4 regions of the Streptomyces sp. Ag109_O5-10 genome follow, and region 2 is predicted to be linked to each of the others. Evidence: riboswitches for the same ligand, from Rfam matches in the RefSeq annotation. Region 2 holds a riboswitch; each other region holds the start of a gene.
What was found. A riboswitch is a leader RNA that binds a small molecule or an ion and turns the genes downstream of it on or off. The one in region 2 is predicted to bind S-adenosylmethionine.

Region 1 (2,195 bases), 1.8 Mb from region 2:
GGATCAATCAACCCATTCTCAATGAGCTTTTTGGTGACTCCAACCGTCACTCCGCCGGCGGTTTCCGCGAAGATTCCCTCGGTCCGCGCGAGCAGCTTGATGGCGTCGACGACCTGCTCGTCGGTGACGTCCTCCACCGCACCGCCGGTGCGCCGCGCGATGTCGAGGACGTACGGCCCGTCGGCCGGGTTGCCGATGGCGAGGGACTTGGCGATGGTGTTCGGCTTCTGCGGGCGGACCACGTCGTGGCCCTCCTTGTAGGCCACCGACACCGGCGAGCACCCCTCGGCCTGGGCGCCGAAGATCTTGTACGGCTTGTCCTCGACCAGACCGAGCTTGATCAGCTCCTGCAGCCCCTTGTCGATCTTCGTGAGCTGCGAGCCCGAGGCGATCGGGACGACCAGCTGGTCCGGGATCTCCCAGCCGAGCTGCTCGCAGATCTCGTACGCCAGGGTCTTGGAGCCCTCCGCGTAGTACGGCCGCAGGTTGACGTTGACGAAGCCCCAGCCCTCGCCCGCCGGGTCGCCGATCAGCTCGGAGCAGAACCGGTTCACGTCGTCGTAGTTGCCCTCGATGCCGACGAGTTCGCCGCCGTAGATCGCGGCCATGACGACCTTGCCCTGCTCCAGGTCGTGCGGGATGAACACGCAGGAGCGGAGGCCGGCCCGGGCGGCGGCGGCACCGACGGCGCCGGCCAGGTTGCCGGTGGAGGAGCAGGAGAGGGTGGTGTAGCCGAAGGCGCGGGCGGCCTCGACGGCCTGGGCGACGACGCGGTCCTTGAAGGAGTGCGTCGGGTTGCCGGAGTCGTCCTTCACGTACAGCCCGCCGGTGACCCCCAGCTCCCTGGCCAGGTTGTCCGCCTTGACGAGCTTGGTCCAGCCGGGGTTGATGTTCGGCTTGGTCGCCACGTCCGCGGGGACGGGCAGCAGCGGCGCGTAGCGCCAGATGTTCGCGGGACCCGCTTCGATCCGCTTGCGGAGCTCCTCGGTGTCATAGGCCGAGAAGTCGTACGCGATCTCCAGCGGGCCGAAACACTCCTCGCAGGCGAACACCGGGCCGAGGGGCACCCGGTGACCGCACTCGCGGCAGCTCAGGGCAGCGGCGGGACCGAGATCGACGGTGGAGTCCGTGGTGCTTGCAACAGTCTGCACAGCCATGTGAGGCGAGGCCCTTTCTCCTCATCTTCCTCACGACGCATCTCGTCGTGAGACGGATTTGGCACCTTCCCTAGCCGGGAGCCTCGCGGTGATCGACAGCGATCTACGAGTACCGACTGGAGGGTTGCCGGGGCTTCAACGGGCCGTTTCCCTCTGCCCCTCTGGATGAGCGGTATGCGGTTGTCAACGCCGGGTGCACCCAGGACATGCGATGGTCATCGGCGTTGTTCAAGACTGTAACCGAAGGCCAGGACAGTTGAGAGAGTCGTCCGTACCGCGAGATGGATCACACGTCGTCGTGTGGCCGTGACAGTGAGGAGCCGCTGACCGTGCTGGAAGAAGTCGAGCGCTGGCTGGCCACCCGCTCCTGGTCCGTAACCGATCGTCCCCTGCACCGGATCATGGCCGCCAAAAGGTCCTCCGGGCAGACGGTCAGCGTCGTGCTGCCCGCGCTCAACGAGGAGGAGACCGTCGGCGACATCGTCGCGATCATCCGCCACGACCTGATGCAGCAGGTGCCGCTCGTCGACGAGATCGTGGTCGTCGACTCCGGCTCCACCGACCGTACGGCGGCCGTCGCCGCGGCCGCCGGCGCCCGCGTCGTGCACCGCGACGCGATCCTGCCCCGCATCCCCGCCGTCCCCGGCAAGGGCGAGGTCCTCTGGCGCTCCCTCCTGGTCACCACCGGGGACATCGTGTGCTTCGTCGACGCCGACCTGCGGGAGTTCTCCTCCGACTTCGTCACCGGCATCGTCGGCCCGCTCCTCACCGAGCCGGGCGTGGACCTCGTCAAGGCGATGTACGACCGCCCGCTCGGCGGCGCCGCCGGGCAGGGCGGCCGGGTCACCGAGCTGATGGCCCGCCCGCTGCTGAACATGCACTGGCCGCAGCTGGCGGGCTTCGTCCAGCCGCTCGGCGGCGAGTACGCGGCCCGCCGCTCGCTGCTGGAACAGCTCCCCTTCCCGGTCGGCTACGGCATCGAGCTGGGCATGCTGGTCGACGCCCTGCACCTGGCCGGCCTGGACGCCCTCGCGCAGG
Region 2 (2,195 bases):
GCCGTCGCGGACGCCGATGCCGTACTCGGCGGAGAGGGCGGCGGCGAAGTGGGAGCTGTTCCAGCCGTCCACCACGAAGCTGATCACGCCGACGCGCGGGGCGTCGTCGCCGAAGAGCGAGAGGACCCGGACCTCGGGGACCTCGGCCAGCCCCGCCCGCACCTTCTCGATCAGGTGCCGCTCGCGGGCGACCAGCGTGTCGAAGCCCGCCTCGGTGAGCGCCTTGCAGGCGGCGGCGATGGAGTAGGCGCCGATGACGTTGGGCGAGCCGGCCTCGTGCCGCGCGGCGCCCTCGTGCCACTCCACGGCCACTCCCCCGTCCTCGCGCCGGGTGACCTTGCGGCTGGCACCGCCGCCCGCGAGGTAGGGCTCGGCGGCCCGCAGCCAGTCGGCGCGGCCGGCCAGGACGCCGGAGCCGAAGGGGGCGTACAGCTTGTGGCCGGAGAAGGCAACCCAGTCGACGTCCAGGTCGCGGACGGAGACGGGGTGGTGCGGGGCCAGCTGGGCGGCGTCCAGGACGATCCGGGCGCCGTGCGCGTGCGCGGCGGCCGCGAGCTCCCGTACGGGCCACAGCTCGCCGGTGACGTTGGAGGCGCCGGTGACGCAGACCAGGGCCGGCCCGTACGGGTCACGGCCGGCGAGGGCGCGCTCCAGGGTCTCGACGGCCTGACGCGGGGTGCGGGGGGCGTCGAGGTAGGTGACGCGGGCGTCCTGCCAGGGCAGCAGGGAGGCGTGGTGCTCGGTCTCGAAGACGAACACCTGGCAGCCGGCGGGCAGGGCACGGGCCAGGAGGTTCAGGGAGTCCGTCGTCGAGCGGGTGAAGACCAGCTGGTCGTCGGGGCGGCAGTCGAGGAACTCGGCGACGGTCCGGCGGGCGTTCTCGAAGAGGTCGGTGGAGAGCTGGGAGAGGTAGCCGGCGCCGCGGTGGACGCTGCCGTAGTAGGGCGCGTAGGCCGCGACGTCGTCCCAGACCCGCTGGAGGGCGGGGGCGCTGGCCGCGTAGTCGAGGGCGGCGTAGGTGACCTCGCCGCCGGTGACGAGCGGGACGGTGACATCCCGCCCTAGAACGGGCAGCGGGGCACAAACGGACCGGGCGGCGGCAGCGGTGGAGACGGACATGGGTGAACTCCTGTGTGAGCAGGTGGGATCCGCCGTGCGAGCGGGTGCGCTCAAGCAGCGGCGGGGAAAAAGGGGGATGCGGAGGCGGGGCTCTGCGGCCCTATCGCATTCGCTTGCTCACGGAAGACTCCTCGACGACCAGGACCCCTGGTGTACGAGGGGTCCGCGCTTGCCGCAGACCTCACTGCCTGCGGCCTGGTCTTCACCCGGGGCACCCCGCCACGGACGGAGGGTTGCCGGACAGTCGGCCGGGGCCTCATGACTGTCACTCATGACCTGGGAAGAAACGTAGGTGAACTGATCGCGAGCGCGCAACTCCTGTCCGGATGACGGGACACCGCCAGGTGCCGAGGCCGGGCCCTTGCCATCGGCGCCGGTCCCGAAATCCTCGTTACGCCGCGACGGCGATCAGCGCGACGGTGGAGCCCGGCGGTGCCGGACTCCACCCCGGCCGGCTGGGCCGGCCCCTAGCTGTTCGTCGCCGCCGCCCAGCGCTCCAGGGTCCGCTTGGCCGCACCCGAGTCGATCGACTCGGCTGCCCTGTCCATGCCGGCGCGGAGCTGCTCGGGCAGGGTCCCGGCGCCCGGGTCCAGGGCCACCAGGGCCGCCGCCGAGTTCAGGAGTACCGCGTCCCGCACCGGGCCCTGCTCGCCGTCCAGGAGGCGGCGGGCGACCTCCGCGTTGTAGGACGGGTCGCCGCCCCGCAGCGCCTCCACGGGGACCAGGTCGATGCCGACGTCGCGGGGGTCGAAGGTCTCCTCCGTGACCTTGCCGTCGCGGACGATCCAGACGTGGGACGTGGCGGTCGTCGTCAGTTCGTCGAGGCCGTCGTCGCCGCGGAAGACGAGGGAGGAGTGGCCGCGTTCGGCGAAGACGCCCGCGACCACGGGGGCCATGCGGGGGTCGGCGACGCCGACGGCCTGGGCGCGGACCCGTGCCGGATTGGTCAGCGGGCCGAGGATGTTGAAGACCGTGCGGATGCCCAGCTGGCCGCGCGCCGCGCCCGCGTGCCGGAGCGCCGGGTGGAACTTGATCGCGAAGCAGAAGGTGATACCGGCCTCCTCGGCGACCTCGGC
Region 3 (2,195 bases), 1.2 Mb from region 2:
CCGCCGTCCCGGACTGTCCCGACGGCAGCCACGCGGTGCTGCGCCCGCTGTACGAGGCCAGCGCGCACCGCTACTCGGGACCGGCCCTCGCGCCGGTGTTCAGCGACGGCTGGTCCGGCAGGATCGTCAGCACCCACAGCCGGGACATCCTGCGCGACCTGGACCAGCACTTCGGTGACGGCGTCGCCCGGCTCTACCCGTGCGGAGCCGAGGCCGAGATCGAGGCCGTCGAGCGGCTGTGCACCGAGGACATCGAGCAGGCCGCACAGCGGGCCGGGCGCGCGGGCGGCGACCCGGAGGCATTGGAGGTGCTGCTCTCGGCCCTGGACGAACTGGAGCGCAGGCTGACCGGGGTGGAGTTCCTGGTCGGCGGCCGACTCACGGCCGCCGACATCGAGTTGTGGGTCACCCTGGTGCAACTCGACACCGTGCACCGCAACCACCTGGACGCCGCCGCGGTGCACGCCGTCGCCGGCCACCCGGTGCTGTGGGCCTACGCCCGCCGGCTGGCCGCCCATCCGGCCTTCGGCGGCCACCTCGACCTCGACGGCATCGCCCGCCGCCACCACGGCCGTTGCCAGGGCCTGGAAGCCGCCGGCGCGGCCGTCCAGATCCTGGACTGGGCGGGCCACGCGGCCGACGCACCCCGCGGTCCGCGCAGGTGAGAGCCGCCCGAACCGTTTCGCCAGTCGGACAGGCGTTGACAATCGTTCGGGCAACTGCGTTACTTGCGGACCAGAACGGTCATGAGCGTCAGCGTCAAGCCCTGGCTTGCTGACCGGCAACCCTCGCACCGCGGTGGGGTGCCCCAGGTGACGACCGGACCGACGACGTTTCGGCAAGCGACGATTCGGTAAGCGCGAGTGCCCTTCGGGGCCGGCACGACACAGTGACAGGTGACGGACATGTACGCAGCCCCCAGGACGGCCCAGCGCCGCGCCGAGGGCTGCGTACGCCCGTACCCGAGCCCGCTCGTCGCCGACCGAGCCGTCGACCTGCTCCGTGTCAACAGCGCCCTGTGTAGCGCGTGTACCGCACCGGGCTGTGCCCGCTGTCGGGTCTGACCAGGCTTTTCCCCCGGTTCCCCGCAGCCTCGCACCCCAGCGTCCCCGTCGAAACACCGGCCGTCCGGTGTGCCGCCGTCCGCCCAGCCCCGTGCCCCGCGCGCCCCCGCGCACCGCGCCGTGCCCGAACACGGACCGGTGCGCGGCCCCCGCCGCGGGACACGTGGGTGTCCGACTCCGCCGGAGCCCGCCATGAGTGAACCCCCAGGCGCCACGATCGCCGCCCCCGAGGCACCGCCCGCCGCCGACGAACCGTCACCATCCCTCACCGCACAGCGCGTTCAGCCGCTGCGCAGGCCGGGACGGTGGATCGCCACCGCCGTCGTCCTGGTCCTGGCCGCCCAGTTCGTGCACGGACTGGTGACCAACCCCTTCTACCAGTGGGACCGCTGGAGCTACTGGTTCCTGCGGCCGACCATCCTCGACGGACTGGTCATCACCCTCGAAGTCACCGCCTACAGCGCGGTGCTGGGTCTGCTCGGGGGCATCCTGCTCGCCCTGGCCCGGCTCTCGAAGAGCCCCGTGCTGCGCGCGGTCAGCTGGACCTACGTATGGGCGCTGCGCTCCATACCGCTCATCGTTGTCCTGCTCTTCCTCTACAACTTCAGCGCCCTGTACAAGACGTTGAGCGTCGGCGTCCCCTTCGGGCCCGCCTTCTTCTCCTTCGACGAGTCGAAGCTCGCCACCGACATGGTGGTCGCCGTCATCGGCCTGAGCCTCAACGAGGCCGCCTACGCGGCCGAGGTGGTCCGCGGCGGCATCCTCTCCGTGGACCAGGGCCAGCACGAGGCCGCCGCCGCGCTCGGCCTGCCCAAGGGCTACCAGTTCCGGAAGATCGTGTTCCCGCAGGCGCTCAGGTCCATCACCCCGAACTACGTCAACCAGCTGATCGGCCTGATCAAGAGCACCTCGCTGGTCTTCTACGTCTCGCTGCTCGACCTGTTCGGCTCCGCGCAGAGCATGGGCTCCACCTACCCCGGCGACATCGTGCCGCTCCTCCTGGTGGTGACCGTCTGGTACCTGATCCTGACCAGCGTCGTCTCCGTGATCCAGTTCTACGTCGAGCGGTACTACGCCCGCGGCGCCACCCGCACGCTGCCCCCGACTCCCCTCCAGAAGCTGCGCACCGGC
Region 4 (2,195 bases), 2.0 Mb from region 2:
GGTCGGGTAGACGGTGTCGGCGATCTGCTTCCGGTCGACGGCGGCCGAGATCGCCTGACGGACCTTCGCGTCCTTCAGCAGCGGCCGCGCGTTGTTGAGCCCGAGGCCGAACACCACACCGGGGTTGGCACGGCTCTGCAGGGTGACCTGGCCGCCCTTGAGCGCCGCCTCGTTGGCCTTGCCGACGCTGCTGATCGCGTCCACCTGCCCGGACTGGAGACTGCCGGCCCGCACCCCCGCCTCGGGCACGACCTTGAACACCAGCTTGTCCAGGTAGGCCTCGCCCTTCTTCGACCACAGCGAGGAACCCCAGTCGTACCCGGTGCGCCTGCCCAGGGTGACCGACTGGTTCTGCACGTACTGCTTGAGCACGAACGGGCCGGACCCGACCACCCCGTCGCTGCACTTCTGCTGCGGGCTCTTCTTGACGCTCGCCGAGGACTCGATGCCCAGCGAGTGGGTCGAAGTCGCCTGGAGGAACTGGGCGTTGGGCTGCTTGAAGGTCACCTTGACGGTGAGCGGGTCGACCACGGCGGTGCTCTTGACGCCGCTCAGGTAGCCCTCGGCGAGGGTGCCCAGGGCACCGAGCTGCGGCACCGCGTCGAAGTTGTCCTTGACCACCTGGGCGGTCAGCTTGGATCCGTCGCTGAAGGTGACGCCGGACCGCAGGTGGAACGTGAACGTGGTCGCGTCGGTGCTGATGTCCCAGCTCTTGGCGAGCCACGGCACGATCTTTCCGGTCTTCGGGTCCTGGTCGGTGAGCGAGTCCACGATCTGGCGCACCGAGTAGATCGTGTCGTTGCTGCCGACCTGCTGCGGGTCCACGCAGCCCGCGTCGGAGCCCACCGCGAAGGTCAGGGTGCCGCCGGACTTCGCCCGGCCGCTTCCGCCGCCGGAGCCGTCGTCGCCCGAACCGCACGCGGTCAGCAGGACGCTGGTGGTCAGGAGCGCGGCCAGGGGCGCCCATCGGGAGGGTCTGAAATCCGGAAGTGCAGTCACGGAGGGCTTTCTCCTACTCGTGTCACCGAGGCACTACCGCGCACGGATGCGCGCAGGCATGACGGTGTGCGCGGCCCGGGCGGATCGACTCCGGCCGGGGATGCGCTGTGCAGACAGGGGGTTGGCATGCGGACGGCACCGGGAACCGGTGGCCCAGGGGGAAGGACGGCGCGAAGGTGGCGGGCCGGTGACGGATGTCAGCCGGCGGCGGCCTGGCCGGTCAGGCCCGACAGAGGCAGCTGGTCGAGCGCTTCAGATCGATGTGGCGCCGGCGCGAGAGCCGGGAGTACGCCGTGGCGTCGGCGGGGGAGGCAGCGGAGTCATCGCTGTGCAGCATGCCGGACCTCCCCGTCTCCGGCCCCGGTCACGGGGCCACGCGCTTGCGGGAGTCATCGGTGACCCCGCCGGGCTTTCACCTGGAGCACCCCACCGCGCGGGAGGGTTGCCGGTCAGCGAGCCAGGGCTTGACGCTGACACTCAATGCCGTTGGTGATGCTACGGATCGATTTTGTCGTACGTCAATGCCGCGACGTGACGCCCTGTCCGGAGAGCGGGGTCGTCTCATGTGCCGGGACGGATGGTGGACGCACCTTGTTCCGTGTGCTTTGATCCGGCCATGGAGACCGCAGGTCAGGCACGCACGGTGCTGCTCGACCCGTTCTGGTCGGGCCGTCGTGCCGACCAGTTCGACCAGACCTGTCGCTGACCACTCGCTCCCTTCGCGTCCGCCTCCGCCGCGCCGCGTCCCCTGCTGGGCCCGGACCGGCGTCGCAAGCGTCCCGCGACGCGTCCGCGTCCAGGCCCCGCCCGCTCGGAAAGAGCCGCATGGTCGTCAACAGCACTGCCCCGAAGGGGGTGTTCGCCGCCCTGCGGGTCCGTGACTACCGGATCTACTGGAGCACGGGCCTGGTGTCCGACATCGGCAGCGCCCTGCAGGGTGTCGCGCTGGACTGGTTCGTCCTGACGCTCACCCACAGCGGTACCGCGCTCGGCTGGGTCGCCGGACTCCAGTTCGCCCCGGTGCTGCTGATCGGCCTGTGGGGCGGGGTCGTCGCCGACCGGTACGACCGCCGGACCCTGCTGCTGTGGACCCAGCCGCTGTACGCGGTCCAGGCACTGGTCCTGACGGTCATCGTGTTCTCCGGCCATGCCGCCCTGTGGCTGCTGTACGTCCTGTCCTTCGCGCTCGGCTGCGT

Region 1: another riboswitch for S-adenosylmethionine. It lies ahead of thrC (threonine synthase); the one in region 2 lies ahead of BLW82_RS31405 (aminotransferase class V-fold PLP-dependent enzyme).
Region 3: another riboswitch for S-adenosylmethionine. It lies ahead of BLW82_RS37045 (amino acid ABC transporter permease); the one in region 2 lies ahead of BLW82_RS31405 (aminotransferase class V-fold PLP-dependent enzyme).
Region 4: another riboswitch for S-adenosylmethionine. It lies ahead of BLW82_RS46415 (putative leader peptide); the one in region 2 lies ahead of BLW82_RS31405 (aminotransferase class V-fold PLP-dependent enzyme).

What each region holds. Positions count from the first base shown of each region.
Region 1 is NZ_FNTQ01000001.1:5,116,668-5,118,862, reverse strand. It holds gene thrC (threonine synthase) at 1-1,157, opposite strand, end outside; SAM riboswitch class I at 1,176-1,329, opposite strand; gene BLW82_RS23465 (glucosyl-3-phosphoglycerate synthase) at 1,487-2,195, shown strand, end outside.
Region 2 is NZ_FNTQ01000001.1:6,886,451-6,888,645, reverse strand. It holds gene BLW82_RS31405 (aminotransferase class V-fold PLP-dependent enzyme) at 1-1,119, opposite strand, end outside; SAM riboswitch class IV at 1,280-1,396, opposite strand; gene trpD (anthranilate phosphoribosyltransferase) at 1,587-2,195, opposite strand, start outside.
Region 3 is NZ_FNTQ01000001.1:8,124,906-8,127,100, forward strand. It holds gene BLW82_RS37040 (glutathione S-transferase C-terminal domain-containing protein) at 1-665, shown strand, start outside; SAM riboswitch class IV at 743-866, shown strand; gene BLW82_RS37045 (amino acid ABC transporter permease) at 1,257-2,195, shown strand, end outside.
Region 4 is NZ_FNTQ01000001.1:8,846,525-8,848,719, forward strand. It holds gene BLW82_RS40315 (ABC transporter substrate-binding protein) at 1-999, opposite strand, end outside; gene BLW82_RS46415 (putative leader peptide) at 1,220-1,336, opposite strand; SAM riboswitch class IV at 1,371-1,484, opposite strand; gene BLW82_RS40320 (MFS transporter) at 1,825-2,195, shown strand, end outside.